Linked DNA regions of Paraglaciecola psychrophila 170. The protein of the gene in region 2 interacts with the protein of the main gene of each other region in a pairwise test. Links are inferred from orthologs where the notes say so. Each region holds a gene or a part of one and is shown on either strand. Other genes may lie near its edges. The genes, in order: cysE and cysK.

What was found.
Region 1: the proteins of cysK (region 2) and cysE interact in binary tests that used the Escherichia coli proteins (3 or more experiments, as listed by UniProt). The link is inferred for Paraglaciecola psychrophila 170 from one-to-one orthologs.

The regions. Positions count from the first base shown.
Region 1 is NC_020514.1:5,045,486-5,053,681, forward strand. Bases 3,601-6,349 are described here. They hold cysE (serine O-acetyltransferase), read right to left. Parts: upstream 5,491-6,349; coding sequence 4,711-5,490; downstream 3,601-4,710. Other genes in these bases: C427_RS22230 (tyrosine recombinase XerC), read left to right, coding at 3,601-3,929; C427_RS22235 (HAD-IA family hydrolase), read left to right, coding at 3,962-4,678; uvrD (DNA helicase II), read left to right, coding at 5,609-6,349. Outside these bases: C427_RS26605 (lipoprotein), read left to right, coding at 1-91; lysA (diaminopimelate decarboxylase), read left to right, coding at 93-1,343; dapF (diaminopimelate epimerase), read left to right, coding at 1,510-2,340; C427_RS22225 (DUF484 family protein), read left to right, coding at 2,362-3,027; more of C427_RS22230, read left to right, coding at 3,036-3,600; more of uvrD, read left to right, coding at 6,350-7,777; C427_RS22250 (GGDEF domain-containing response regulator), read left to right, coding at 7,839-8,196.
Region 2 is NC_020514.1:2,824,075-2,832,381, forward strand. The notes cover bases 3,408-6,267. They hold cysK (cysteine synthase A), read left to right. Parts: upstream 3,408-4,284; coding sequence 4,285-5,250; downstream 5,251-6,267. Other genes in these bases: C427_RS12350 (AAA family ATPase), read right to left, coding at 3,408-4,023; C427_RS12360 (hypothetical protein), read left to right, coding at 5,400-5,843; C427_RS24950 (gamma-glutamyltransferase), read right to left, coding at 5,856-6,125; C427_RS27535 (gamma-glutamyltransferase), read right to left, coding at 6,091-6,267. In the rest of the region: C427_RS12335 (XdhC family protein), read right to left, coding at 1-803; C427_RS12340 (RDD family protein), read right to left, coding at 810-1,991; C427_RS12345 (vWA domain-containing protein), read right to left, coding at 2,003-3,187; more of C427_RS12350, read right to left, coding at 3,187-3,407; more of C427_RS27535, read right to left, coding at 6,268-6,333; rrtA (rhombosortase), read left to right, coding at 6,379-6,972; C427_RS12380 (S9 family peptidase), read right to left, coding at 7,301-8,307.

The DNA.
Region 1 (8,196 bases), 2.2 Mb from region 2 along the record:
TCCTTTATATTCGCCTAAAGAACCTGCCACAAACACCCCAACACCAGACTTAGAACCATCCACTGAGTCTGCCGAACAAGGAACAAATTGATATGGACTACTTTGCCTATAAAAATCAACAACTATTTGCTGAAGACGTAGCCCTTGAAACCGTAGCACACATTCACGGTACGCCTTGTTATGTATACTCAAAGGCCACAATTGAACGACATTGGCATGCATTTGATAGAGCAGCCGGTAGTCAGCCACACTTAATTTGTTATGCTGTGAAAGCTAATTCTAATTTGGCAGTGTTAAATGTGATGGCCAAATTGGGTTCTGGTTTTGATATTGTTTCTGGTGGGGAGCTAACACGTGTGCTCAAAGCTGGTGGTGATCCCAGCAAAGTAGTGTTTTCAGGGGTAGGTAAGACCCATGATGAGATTGCTTTTGCCTTAGAACATAATATTAAATGTTTTAACGTTGAATCACGCAGTGAACTGACCCGTATCAACGAAGTAGCTGAGAAAGCTGGTAAAAAAGCGCCCATATCGATTCGAGTTAACCCAGATGTTGATGCTAAAACTCACCCATACATTTCTACAGGCCTTAAAGACAACAAGTTTGGAGTTGAACGCCAACAAGCTGTTGAAATCTATAAATATGCGCATAGCCTGCCGTATTTAAATGTGATCGGCATTGATTGCCATATTGGTTCTCAGATAACGGAATTAACCCCTTTTGTAGATGCCCTAGATATATTGTTAGCCTTAATAGACGAGCTTGCTGAACACCAAATCCATATACATCATCTCGATGTAGGGGGTGGGCTAGGTGTAACTTATAATGATGAGAAGCCACCACACCCAGACCAATATACACAAGCTATCACTGAACGATTGAAGGGCCGAGAAGAGCTATTACTTATCTTTGAACCTGGCCGAGCAATCATGGCTAATGCTGGGATTTTGTTAACTAAGGTCGAGTTTCTAAAACAGGGGGCGGAGAAAAACTTTGCTATTGTTGATGCAGCGATGAACGATCTTATTCGCCCAGCGCTCTACTCAGCATGGCAAAATATCATTCCTTTAGATGCTGGACTTGAAAGAATCAAAGCTATTTATGATGTAGTAGGTCCTATTTGTGAAACCGGCGATTTTCTCGGTAAAGACCGAGAGCTAGCTATCGAACCAAATGATTACCTTGCAGTTCGCAGTGCGGGTGCATACGGTTTTGCTATGGCGTCAAACTACAATAGTCGATGCAAGGCCGCAGAAGTATTAATTGATGGCGATAAGATGCATCTAGTCAGAGAGCGTGAAAAAATATCACAATTATTTGAAAGTGAGCACATACCAACATAACTATTGGTTTATGGGTTTAAATATTTATTTAATAAATATTGCGATTATTTAGCCTGTATCAAGCTAAAGACATAGTCAGTCTTTCGCTGAAATGATATAACTATTTAATAATATAAAACACGTATGTTCTAAAGCGTGTTGACAAAAGTTTAGCTAAGTAGTCGCAATGCAAATCCAGTTTTCAAAGATGCATGGTCTGGGAAATGATTTTGTTGTTATTGATAATGTAACGCAAAACGTATTTTTTTCTAAAGAGAAAATTCAACAACTTTCGGACAGAAATTTTGGTATCGGGTTCGATCAACTTTTAATGGTTGAGCCACCTTATGATCCCGACCAAGATTTTCATTACAGAATATTTAACGCCGATGGTTCTGAAGTCTCTCAGTGTGGAAATGGCGCACGCTGTTTTGCTCGCTTCGTAAAAATGAAAGGCCTAACTAACCGTAATAAAATTGTAGTCAGTACCAAAGCGGGTCGTATGGTTCTCTATCTTGAGAAAGATGGGCAAGTAACAGTAAATATGGGGGTACCCGAGTTTGAGCCAAGTTTGGTGCCGATAAAAGCACAAAAGCGTGAAAAAACTTACATCATAAGAGCACAGGAGCACACTTTTTTTTGTGGTGCTGTTTCTATGGGTAATCCCCATTGTGTGTTGCTGGTAGATGATGTGGAAACAGCAGATGTGGAGACAATGGGCCCCTTGCTTGAAAAACATGAACGTTTTAGTGAAGGTGCAAACGTTGGCTTTATGCAAATTATCAATCATAGCCACATCAAACTACGCGTTTTTGAAAGAGGTGCTGGTGAAACATTAGCTTGTGGCAGCGGAGCATGTGCTGCAGTAGCTGTAGGGCAGTTACAAAACAGATTAAGTAAAGATGTAAGAGTTGATTTGCGTGGTGGTAGTTTAAAAATACGTTGGCAAGGTGGTGATAATGTATTAAAAATGACCGGCGCCGCTGAGCATGTTTTTGATGGATATATAAACTTATGAGCAAAGAGTCGCAAAAATAAAATGGATACAACGACTGCATATGAATCTGACAATCTACTTGATGCTGAACAAGTAGCCGCTTACTTACTTGAAAACCCTGAGTTTTTCACCCAATTTCCGCAGATTATTGAAAAAATCAGTATTCCCCATTCACACAAAGGCAGTGTATCTTTGGTGGAATTGCAAAGTGAACAGCTACGCAAAAAAGTCAGAAGCTTGAGTCATAAGCTGAATCAATTAATTTCCATTGCCAAACAGAACGAAGCCATTTATCGAGTCTATGCCGACTTAAATTTGCGTATCCTAAAGTGTACTAACCTTGATGATCTAAAATTTGTTTTGGAAGAGGTGATTCAAGAAAACCTGCAGTTAGCATCCGTCACCTTAAAGCCTTTCAAAGGTGCTCATGCGTTGCCTGAGATCCAGCGACGCTTATTTATCGAAAAACGCTTTAAAAGACATAAACTTTTCTTTGGACGTTTAAGTGAGCATGAACGCAAGTTATTGTTTGCTGATCAAGAAGCTAACTCAGTGGCTTTATTACTGATTGGGGATTTGGGTGAACTTGGAATTTTAGCAATAGGTAGTAAAGATCCAGGTCATTTTAATCCAGATATGGATACCTTACTGATCACCCAACTACAGCAATTTTTGGGTATCTTGTTACCTAAAATGCTGACCTATTAATTAATAAAATGTTGAGGCCAAGCCTACATACTTGGTTAGAAAAATATCTTGCGTATTTAAGGTACGAAAAAAATCTAGCGAGTAACTCGATAGAAAATTATCAGCGGCAGCTTATCGCAGCTTTCAGTAAACTCGATATTGAATGTTGGTCAACATTCAATACATCAGATATCCGTAGGATTCTGAACGATGCACGTAAAAGCAGCCTAAGCTCGCGTTCTATCGCTTTACGCTTATCTTCTATCAGAGGATTTTGCGCTTATCTAGTTCAACAAGGCCAATTAACACAAAACCCTGCATCTTCAATTCAAGCTCCTAAGCAGGCCAAACCCTTACCCAAACAATTAAATGTTGATGAGATGCATCAATTATTGGATATCAAGGAAGATGGCCTTCTAGCTTTGCGAGATAAGGCGATGATGGAACTTATGTATAGTTGTGGCTTACGTTTATCAGAATTGGCTAATCTCAATATAAAAAGTATTCAACCTGACAGACAGCTAAGAGTTATAGGTAAAGGTAATAAAGAACGTTTGTTACCTATTGGAAGAGTTGCTTTAGAAGCATTAAGTGTGTGGCTTAAGATAAGACCAGAACTAGCATCCAGTGAAGAGCCTGCCTTATTCGTCAGTATGTTAAAAAATAGGATCGGCACTAGGCAAATAGCGAAACGTATGAAATTGTGGGCGACTCGGCAAAATCTAGAACAATCTGTTAATCCACATAAACTTCGACACAGTTTTGCCACTCATGTTCTGGAATCAAGCTCAGATTTGAGGGGGGTGCAAGAGCTACTGGGGCATGCTAATTTATCTACAACCCAGGTATATACGCACCTGAACTTTCAGCATCTCGCCCACGTATACGATGGTGCCCACCCTAGAGCCAAAAAGTCTAAATAATTAGAATACTCAAAAAGAATAGATAGTCCTAAATGATTTATTATAAAAAACTTAAACCAATTCAAGCAATTACATTCGACCTGGATGACACTTTATATGAAAACACAAGTGTCATCATCAACGCAGAGCGTTCTTTACTTGAATTTATGCATAACCAATATCCTGCGACTAAACATGTGGCCAAAAATCTTTGGCGCGCACGACAAAAGATACATCTTCTAGCTAACCCATTATTAAAAAATGATATGGGTGAATTGCGTCGATTATCTCTTGAGTCTGGTTTTATGGAGTTGGGTTTATCCGGTAGCGAGCTAAAGACAGCTACCACAGAGTGCTTCGAACATTTCTATTTTCAAAGAAGCAATTTCACTATAAACAGAAGCATTCATTCTTTATTAGAAACACTATCGAATAACTTACCATTAATAGCCCTGACTAATGGCAACGTTAACCTTAAACAGATTGGACTTGAAAAGTATTTTAGCGCCTACTTTAAAGCTAGTTTGGAATTGCCAATGAAGCCACACAAAGCCATGTTTGATGCAGCACAAGCACACCTAAAGATCCCACACGAAAACATATTACATGTAGGTGATAATTTGCCAAAAGACATATATGGTGCACTTAGAGCGGGGTATCAAACAGCTTGGTATGCTGAGGATAGAAGTATGCAGATGCGCAGTGAAAAAGCACAGCTTTTACCTCATGTTCAACTGAGTAATTTAACCCAGTTGTTAGCATTTATCTAAAATATATCCGTCATTTTAAAAGTGATAAACGTTTAATCTTCTAAAATATTTTGTCGCATAGTTTCGCAAGGCTTCTGACAACTAGGCTTACCAACAATTTTAGCCGGGATACCGGCCACTGTGACATGCGGTGGCACATCATCTAACACCACACTTCCAGCGCCTACTTTGGCCCCCTCACCTATAACGATATTACCTAAAATTTTAGCACCTGCACCTATCATGACTCCTTCGCGAATTTTTGGATGGCGATCACCGGCTTCATTTCCAGTACCGCCAAGCGTGACAGATTGCATAATAGACACATTATTATTAATCACCGCGGTTTCACCCACCACAATGCCAGTGGCATGATCGAACATCACGCCTTGACCAATTTTTGCCGCAGGGTGAATATCCACCGAAAAAACTTCTGAGTTTCGACTTTGTATAAACAAGGCTAGATCCTTTCTACCCGCTATCCAGAGTTGATGCGCTAACCTGTACACTTGAATCGCTTGAAATCCCTTAAAGTTAAGTAATACGGTAAGAAATGAGTGCACCGCAGGATCGCGCTTAAACACAGCTTGAATATCACAAATTGCAGCGTCAACTATCTCAGGATGTATTAAGTAACTTTGTTCAAACATTTCTCTGACAGATAAAGCATTCATCACATCATCAGCTAGTTTGTTGGACAAAATAAAACTTAACGCTGTTTCGAAGTTACGATGAGCCAAAATACACGTGTGCACATAGCTTGCCAGCAAAGGCTCATTATTAACAAGCTGCTTTGCTTCGTCTTTTAACTGTTGCCAGAATTCAATACTCATATTTTCTCTGCTATATAATTTAAGCAATTACTCTTATATATAAGGTTGAGTTTAGTGTATTTAAATACAGTGTTGCTGATATACTGGAAATATATTTTTCTAATATATTTTGTGTGTAATGGATGTATCTCGACTTCTTGACCAGTTAAACGACAAACAACGTGATGCAGTGGCCGCTCCTGCATCTGACATGCTTATCTTAGCGGGTGCAGGCAGCGGGAAAACGCGAGTTTTGGTGCATCGTATTGCATGGTTAATGGAAGTTGAGGGCATTGCCCCATACGGTATTTTAGCAGTAACGTTTACCAATAAAGCCGCCAAAGAAATGCGCGGTCGCATAGAGCAGTTGCAAGGCAGCGCTCTGAATAGCATGTGGATTGGTACCTTTCATGGCATCGCGCATCGTCTGCTACGGGCTCATCACGCAGATGTTGGACTACCTCAAAACTTCACTATTTTAGACTCAGATGATCAATATCGATTGGTTAGACGCGTACTTAAAAGTCTTAACCTAGACGAAAAACACTGGGCTCCCAAACACGTACAGTGGTATATCAACGGCAATAAAGACGAAGGGTTACGTCCTCAGCATATCGAAACCCATGGTGATGCCACGCAACAAAAAATGCGTGAAATTTATCAGACTTACCAACAGACATGCGATCGAGCCGGGTTAGTCGATTTTGCTGAATTGTTACTCAGAGCCCACGAGCTGTGGTTAAACAATCCTTCAGTATTAGAACACTACCAAAAACGCTTTAGAACGATTCTGGTGGACGAATTTCAAGATACCAATAACATTCAATATGCTTGGTTGCGGATACTTGCCGCCCCCAGTAACAATATGATTATTGTTGGTGATGATGATCAATCAATATATGGTTGGCGTGGCGCAAATGTAGAAAACATCCAACATTTTTTACGAGACTTTAAAGGTGCGAAAACTATACGACTGGAACAAAATTATCGCTCTACTGGGAATATATTAAAAGCGGCCAATGCTGTAATTGATAATAACCAAGGCCGATTAGGCAAAAAATTATGGACCGAAGATAGCCCGGGAGAACTCATTTCTTTGTATGCTGGGTTTAATGAGTTAGATGAAGCTCGTTTTAACATTGCACGCATAAAAGAATGGCGAGACAACGGTAATGCCTTATCTGATTGTGCGATTTTATATCGCAATAATGCACAGTCACGCGTTTTAGAGGAAGCATTGTTGCAAGAGTCTATCGCCTACCGGATATATGGTGGCTTACGATTCTTTGAACGTCAGGAAATTCGGGATGCACTTGGTTATTTACGCTTAATTAATCAGACGATTGATGACGCTGCCTTTGAACGAATCGTGAACACACCCACTCGTGGCCTTGGTGATAAAACCCTATCACAAATTCGCGAGCTTGCTCGCGAGTCAGAACTATCCATGTGGGATGCCAGTTCCAGAATACTGGCTGAAAACCGCTTAACTGGCCGTGCATCTAATGCCCTTAGCTCCTTCACAAAATTAATTACGCAACTCACTCAAGATGCTGCAGCACTTCCTTTAGAGCAACATGCAGACTACGTGATTAAACATTCCGGTTTATTTGCCATGTACAAAGCAGAAAAAGGCGAAAAAGCTCAAGCTAGGATTGAAAACTTAGAAGAACTGGTCACCGCCTGTAAACAATTTGTGGTGCCAGAAGAAGCGGACAACATGACACCTATGTCTGCTTTTTTAGCGCATGCGTCTCTAGAGGCAGGAGATAACCAAGCAGATAAACATCAAGACGCTGTGCAAATGATGACTATTCACACTGCAAAAGGACTTGAGTTTCCACTAGTTTTTATGGCTGGTGTTGAAGAAGGCATGTTCCCAAGTCAGATGAGTAACGAAGAGCCTGGTAAAATTGAAGAAGAACGCCGCCTTTGTTATGTAGGCATGACACGGGCAATGCAAAAGTTATATATTACTTACGCCGAAAACAGAAGAGTATATGGACAGGACAAGTATCACACCCCGTCGCGTTTCATCAAAGAGATCCCTACCGATTGTATCGAAGAAGTGCGTTTGCGGACCACCATATCTCGACCGGTTCAAAATAGATTTACTCCAGTTACGGGTCATACCGCTTTCGAATCAACAGGCTTTCAACTAGGGGAGAGAGTGTCCCATCCTAAATTTTCCGAAGGCACTGTATTGAATTATGAGGGCAGTGGCGAACATGCAAGAGTACAGATTAACTTCGATGAGTTTGGGAGTAAATGGCTGGTCATGTCATTTGCAAAATTAACAAAAGTTTAATTTTCCAAAGCCAGAAAAGAATTAATCTGCTAAATTAAATTTTTCTACTACATTTTAACCCATGCAACGCAAAGTATTAATAGTCGAAGACAGCAAAACCAGTATGAACCTGATGCGAAGTCTTATAGCCAAGGCTCAGTTGCAGCCTATTTGCACCACTAGTTTAGTAGAAGCCAAACATGTTTTTTCTAGTTCCGCACCTGAAGAATACCTCTGTGCTGTGGTCGATTTTAATTTACCTGACGCGCCAAATGGTGAAGCGATAGACTTTGCTATTGAATCTTTTTTACCCACTATAGTAATAACTGGCAGCCTAGATGAGTCAACCAGAACTACTATTCTTAATAAACGTGTGGTGGATTACATTCCTAAAGAAAACGCACAGGTCTATGAATACCTGACGCGTTTGCTGAGTCGAT
Region 2 (8,307 bases):
AATCCGACATATTTAGCACTACTGGTTTGTACTAATTTTAATGCTGCAGCATCAAGTTTTATATTATGTGTTAGTACTAATGCAGCATCTATTTGACTAAGCCAGGTCGTATCATAAAGTTCATCTATTGACTGACGAATAATCTGGCTGGCTTTTGTGAAAAATTCGGCCTTGGCGTAACCTACTCGAGGATCAATAAGTAACACCTGCCATCCCAAATCGGCCGCAATAGACACGACGGGTTTTGCATCTACCCCTGCTCCAAAAACAGCCAGTAATGGCGCAGGACTGAGTAGTTGCACAAAAACATCTGCGGACCCAGTTAACTGTGCACTAAAAGCAGACTTTTGAGACTTGTCCTCTCTTGGAATGACTTTGTTGAGTGGAAAACCCTCATCAATTTGTTGATGATATTCAGCCTCACTTCTTTGTTCTAAACAACGATTAAGCTCATCAAGCTTAAGATAATCATTATCTGCGTGAACCGGCTGCAACAAAATTCTCACCATGCCGCCGCAACCAATACCCAGTTGCCAAGCAAGATCTTCTTCTTCGCGCATATCGTATTCGATAATACGATTTTGATGATTGTCCCAACAACGCCTAGCCTGGCGCATTATATCTGACTCTAAACAACCACCGCTTAACAAACCAAAATACTGTCCCATGTCATTGATCAGCATCATAGCCCCTGCCTTGCGGTAAGACGAGCCGTCGGTTTGTATGATAGTGGCCAATACCCACAAATGTGTATTTCTATTCTCAGACCAATGACTGAGTAACTGACTTATTCTATTTGCCATCTAGGCCTATACCGCCATATTTTTATCGAAGGGGACTTTAGGTTTGCGCAAATCAATCACTAATGTCTCTGAAATTTTATCATGAATGGCTTGACGATTAGGGTCCCAAAAAACCTGAAGAAACCCCATAAGTCCAGTAGCTAAACCTGCTGCGTAACCACCATAACGGCCAAAACTTTCCCACAAATTTAAAGCAGTGTTGTCGAGTTTAATCACTTGCATACCAAGTAATTTTTTTCCTGGTGTTTGGCCCTTCCACCATGCAGTAAAAACACTGAAATAAAACGCTGCCCAACCTAAGCCAAGGCCGAGTTCTTCAATTAAGTTTTCTAATCTCTCAATAAGTCCTGTGGACTTGTAAGGTGGTTTTTGAATATTTGTGTCGTTTTTGATTGGCAAGGTAATCACCTGCTCAGTTGATTTTAGCTCAGCTACCTTTAACTCAAGACTGTTTTTTGATGTTTGTTGTAGGTGGCGAGTCAATTCTGTTTGCTGTGAAGTACTCAGGCTTTCAGACACTGAGCCTATATACTCTCTTAATATATCATTTATGGTATCTGTATCTAAACCAATATCAACCACATCCAGAATAAGTTCATTACCTAACGTTTGGAAACAATCATAAATAGGTTCGCATTCTTTTTTAGCAACTCGCTGTTTCATAGCCTTAGTATTTACCAAATATTTGGCTGTCAAAGTGATTAATTCAATTCCCCACACATCATCATTAATTTTTGTTGAAGGTTCAGGCGACTCAAATCTTGCTAATTCATTATCACTACTATCTTTATCATTTCCATTAATTGCATCAACAATGCCCATTGCGACGACAAATAACAATAATGCTACCAACAGACGCAAAAGAATTCGTGCGGCATTAAAACGTTTTTTAGTTTTTAAGCGATTGCCCGCCCTAAAAAAAGTCCAAGCAGCTATCCCAGCCAATACTAAGCTGCTGATTTGTGTCAATAAAGATATTAAGAACAAATCTATTATTAAGCCAAAACCACGGCGAAAAGGGCCTGCCAAAGGTGTACCTAACAAATCATCAGCCACAAAAAATGCATATGGAGTGACAATTTGTCGGGTTTCTTTATGAGTTAAACACACATTTTCAGACTCAGAGCCCGCATCAACATCTAATGAACTATCTGTTTGGTTAGTATTTAAGTCTGAATGCTGTTGCATAAACGCTTCTTTTATCCGCTTCTCTTGGTTAGGCTTTTTATCCCCTCTCCTATTCCATCTAACGTGAGTGGGAACATTCTGTCGGTCATTATTTCTTTCATTATGCTCACTGAAGCATAATAATTCCAATACTGACTCAACTGTGGGTTTAGCCATATTGCATGTTCAAAATGATGCAGTAAACGTTGCATCCAGACCGATCCAGCTTCTTCATTCCAGTGCTCTACGCTTCCACCTGGGTAGGTTATTTCGTAAGGTCCCATAGTCGCATCACCGACAAATATAAGTTTATAATCCGCGCCATACTTGTGAATAACATTCGCAATAGGTATAACTTCTCTATCACGTCTTTTGTTATCCTTCCAGACACCTTCGTAAACACAATTATGAAAATAAAAGTATTCAAGATGCTTAAATTCAGTGTGCACCGCTGAAAATAACTCTTCGCATTCTTTAATATGTGCATCCATCGAGCCACCCACGTCAAAAAACATCAACACTTTAACCGCGTTGTGACGCTCTTTCACCATATGAATGTCCAGAAACCCAGCATTTTTAGCGGTAGCACCGATAGTTGTAGGTATATCTAGCTCTTCGGTCGCGCCGGTCCGCGCAAACTTTCGTAGTTTACGCAGCGCAACCTTGATATTACGGGTACCCAACTCAACATCGCCAGCAAGATTTTTAAATTCTCGCTTATCCCACACCTTAGCGGCCGAGAAATTACGATTGCCTTGTTGACCGATACGCACGCCTTCTGGATTATACCCATTAGCTCCAAACGGAGATGTACCACCAGTACCAATCCATTTATTACCACCTTGATGACGTTTTTCTTGCTCCGCCAAACGTTCTTTTAGAGTTTTCATCAACTCTTCAAGGCCACCCAAAGCTTGAATCTGCGCTTTTTCTTCTTCACTGAAATGCCGTTCTAAGGCATTTTTCAACCATTCATCTGGGATGTCTTTACCAAACAAGTCAATGCTTTGCACCCCTTCAAAATAGTCAGCAAAAGCACGGTCAAACTTATCAAACTGGCTTTCATCTTTCACCATAATCATTTTTGATAAAAAATAAAAATCGTCAATACTGGCAAATATTACGCCTTTCTCTAACGCATTAAGCAAGTCCAAAAGCTCTCTTAGACTCACTGATAGCCGGTACTCTCTGAGTTTAAAAAAGAAATTAATTAACATTAACGACGCGCCATAAAGACCAGTTTTTCGAATAGGTGAATATCTTGTTCATTCTTAAGTAAAGCACCATAAAGTGGTGGAATACTTTGTTTGCCATCCTTATTCTGTAACGCTTCGGCTGGAATGTCTTCTGCTACCAATAACTTCAACCAATCTAACAATTCTGAAGTAGATGGCTTCTTACGAAGGCCAGGTACATCTCGCAAATCAAAAAATGATTGTAAGGCTTGGTTAAGTAATATTTTCTTTATATCTGGAAAATGCACATCTACAATTTTACGCATCTCTTCAGCATCTGGGAACTGAATGTAATGGAAGAAACAACGACGTAAAAACGCGTCAGGTAATTCTTTTTCATTATTCGATGTAATAATCACAATCGGACGTTGTTTGGCTTTAACTAATTGTTGGGTTTCATAAACAAAAAACTCCATTTTATCAAGTTCTAACAGTAAATCGTTTGGAAACTCGATATCCGCTTTGTCTATTTCATCAATTAATAATATGGTGCGCTTTTCTGCATCAAAAGCCTGCCATAATTTCCCCTTCACAATATAGTTGCCAATATCATGCACTTTCTCATCACCTAACTGCGAGTCACGTAACCGCGAAACTGCGTCATATTCATATAATCCTTGTTGGGCTTTGGTCGTTGATTTGATGTGCCATTGAATTAAATTAGCATCTAAACTTTTTGCTAACTCTTCTGCCAACATAGTTTTACCCGTACCTGGTTCACCTTTTATCAACAACGGTTTTTCTAGTGTGATAGCTGCGTTGACAGCAAGTTGTAACTCACGACTAGCAATATATTTTTCTGTTCCATTAAACGCCATGTAAAACCTCAAACCTTATTAACAATTGATTAACCATAAGATATATCGAAAAAGCCCTTTAAATGAAGCCCCCTACCCTTATCTCTAAGTATGAATACCTTTATGATAAAACAGTTTTACGAGCTATACGTATCAATAATATTTATAGGGCCTATTGTTGTTTCACATATATAAGAAAAACAGGCTCTATCAATAACTAAACTGAGGTGTAACAATCGGAGTTATACTGTAAAAAATATAATATTAAGCAAGGAAATAACTATGCAAGTATACGACGACCATTCACTCGCCATTGGTAAAACACCTTTGGTCAAACTAAATCGCGTGACAGGTGGCAATGTTTACGCAAAAATTGAATCAAGAAACCCAAGTTTCAGTATTAAATGCCGTATCGGCGCAAATATGATTTGGGACGCAGAACAAAAAGGACTGCTTAAACCAGGTAATGAAATTGTTGAGGCAACTAGCGGCAATACTGGTATAGCTCTTGCTTTTGTTGCAGCATCAAGAGGTTATAAAATCACGTTAACCATGCCTAGTTCGATGAGTTTAGAACGTCGTAAATTACTTAAAGCCATGGGTGCAAACTTAGTCTTGACTGAAGCTCCAAAAGGTATGAAGGGTGCCATTGCTGCTGCCAATGAGATTGTGGCTTCTGATCCATCTAAATATATCCCCATGCATCAGTTTGAAAATCCAGCTAATCCTGAAATACATGAAAAAACCACGGGTCCTGAAATCTGGAATGACACAGACGGAAAAATTGACATTTTCGTTGCAGGTGTTGGTACAGGCGGAACACTTACAGGTGTTAGCCGGTATATAAAAAACACCCAAGGTAAGGCGATTACCACAGTAGCCGTTGAACCAACTGATTCCCCCGTTATTACGCAAGCTAAAGCAGGTGAAGCACTTACCCCTGGGCCACACAAGATTCAAGGCATAGGTGCTGGCTTTATTCCTGGCAACTTAGACTTAGACATGGTCGATGCTGTTGAACAAGTAAGTAATGAAGATTGTATGGCAATGACTCATCGCTTAATGAAAGAAGAAGGTATTCTAGCGGGTATTTCTTCTGGTGCTGCCGTCGTAGCGGCCAAACGCTGGGCAGAGAAGCCTGAGAATGCTAACAAAATCATAGTGGTCATTTTAGCCAGTGCATCAGAGCGTTATCTTAGTAGTCCTTTGTTTGCAAATGAATTCTCTGATTCAGAAAACATTCAGTAATTTTTTAAAAATGTAGTTTACATAAACAGTGTTTATTTTTACTTCGATTAAAGAGGGAGGCTGTTGCCTCCCTCTTCTTTGATGAATCAAAAAAAACAAGTTAAAATAAAATTATGAGAGCAGGCTCAATTATCAAAGTGGAATGTACCATGCTAAAAAATATCATTTTTATTCTGATTTTTTCAGTTCTACTCGTTGCGTGTGACAAAGCGCCGCCTAAACAAGGTGGTGGTAAATTTGGTATGTTAGACAGAGGTAACCCAGAGTTTGCTGCAATAGAGTTCTTTGACCATATTTATCACAGCAAGGGTATTGATGATGCTATTGAGTTAAGCACGCCTAAAATGGAACGTTTATTACGCTCTTACCATACCAATAAAGGGGTCCAAAAGCATGTGTTGAACATGCGTTTTGATAAGGTAAGTATCCAACCTAAATCACGCAGCGCAGGTAGAAATGAATTTGCAAAAGAAGCCCAAATCTCATTATTTTTTGAGGGTGAGTTAGATGGCAACGTTTTAAAAGATATGCGTTTAATCGATCTGGTAAGAGTAGGTAAGGACTGGAAGGTAGATGAGGTCAGTTTGAACTAACCTATAACTAATCTAGAATCCTACTGCTACGTCTTCTCTTCTGATGTCTGCCCCATCAATTAGTACTCCGTCGTTTATTTGAATACAGTGCAGCACGCTGTTTAAATCTCTAATTTGAACCTTGTGGCCTATTTTCTCAAGCATTGGCTTTAATCCCTCAATCTGAATGTCTTTTACTGGTGCTTTATAATCATTCCTATTGGTTACTTTAGGTAAGTTGATGGCTTGTTGGATGTCTAACCCCCAATCAAATACACCCATAATAGTTTGCGCTACTCGCACTACGAGTGCCGTTTTTTAAGCTCAACAGGTTCAGAACTGATTCATTTAATCCATCAACCATGACCCAGGAGCCAAAAGCAAATTCAACACTGGTGGTCATAGAGACTGCATTACCCTCTTTATCAACAATACTAAAATGGCTGCTGTTGGGATGAACAAAGATTTTACCACTTGAAAAATCAGTTAAAACTGAAGCTAACTTATCCAATAAAAATTAGTTATCATAACAATATTAACAATTTATAAATATCATATGTTCAATTTACCTGTTCAAGCAAAATACAGTTTAGCTCCATTATTGGTAGTCATCGTTAGTATTGTTATGGCCTTAACCGAGCCGATGAGCAGTCATTTGTTCGCTTACGACAGATGTCAGCTTAATAATTTTCAGTGGTGGCGTCTCATAACAGGGCATTTCCTGCACACCAACACCCCCCATTTATTATTAAACACCGCTGGATTAGCATTGTTATGGGCCTTGCATGGTCATTACTACAAAATGCCACGTTATTTAATTCAATTCTTGGTGTTATGTTTAGGAACCGCAATTGGCTTATATTTTTTCGACCAACAGATGCAATGGTATGTCGGTTTATCAGGCGTGCTTCATGGCTTATTTATTATCGGTGCTTATTTTGATATTAGGAATTCTTTCAGAAGCGGATGGTTAATGTTGATTGGTGTCTGGCTTAAGGTTATTCATGAACAAATATTTGGTGCTAGTGAAGAGGTAGCTGGACTCATAGCAGCCAATGTGGCCGTTGATGCACACTTATTCGGTACTATCACTGGCAGTATTATAATTTTGTATTATTTTTTAATACGGAAGCCTCAACCAATGTCATAATAATGACACGCTAAATCGTCAAAATCAGTGGTTAGAATTTGTGTTAAAGGTCACAATAAACGAGGCCAAATTTGAAGCCTAATAGATGTTAATCATTGCAATATTTACTGAGTGCATTGTGGCTTAAGGTAAAGAATTGAGCTGCGTTTAAGATAATTACATTTAATGTATTTATCACCAATGTGATAAATATTATTCACGGCTACAAATACGCTCGAAACAATTGCCGAGCTTGGCATCGTAATAATCGAAAATTCTTCATCCCTTGAAACAGTTATGCCCCTCTAAAATGCTTGTGATTTCAGGGGGCAATTTATAAAATATAAGTTTATAGGTTGGTTTCAAACAATTTATAAATCCTTCTGTACTCATCCAACCATGAACTAGGTTGCACAAATCCATGTGATTCAACTGGGTAAATAGCCGTTTCAAAATCCTGCTTTTCTAATTCAATCAAACGCTGAACGAGTCTCACGACATCCACAAAGAAAACATTACTGTCTATCATGGGAGCGTTAATCAGCAATGGCTTCTCTAATCCTTCAGCGAAATAGATAGGCGAGCTCCTTTCGTAGGCTATAGGATCAACATCGGGCATATTAAGTATGTTTGAAGTATAACCATGATTATAGTGCGCCCAGTCGCTAACAGGTCTTAATGCTGCCCCAGCTTGAAACAAATCAGGAGAATTAAATAATGCCATAAAAGTCAGAAAGCCACCATAAGAACCACCATAAGTCCCTACTCTGTTGGCATCAACCTCTAGATTTTCAACCAACCAGTCAACACCGTCTTCTAGGTCTTGAATTTCAGGGGTCCCCATTTGCCTGTAGATAGCGGTGCGCCAATCTCTTCCATAACCAGCTGAGGCCCGATAATCCATATCTAGTACCACATAACCTTGTTGTACTAACAAATTATGGAACATAAACTCTCTGAAATAACCAGACCAACCCAGATGCGAGTTTTGCAAATATCCAGCACCATGATTAAACACAACAGCCTTGGACTTTTGACCAGGTTGCATATCTCTGGGCGTATAAACGCGAGAATATATTGGATGTTTCGTGTGTGTGGATTTAATTGGCACTATATCGGGGGCAAGCCAATTAATATCTAAAAATACCTGACTAATTGTATGTGTTAGCTGAACTGCGTCCTGATTTTCAACCGATTGTAAATATAACTCTGGGGGTCGAACCAAGCTGGAATGAGTGAGCAATAAAGCCTGTTCATCTGGGCTTAATTGATAATCGGTCATACCATTTAGATTAGTTATTTGTTGAAGTGTGTTCTCAGCTAAAGCAACACGATATATCTCGTATATGCCAGGAT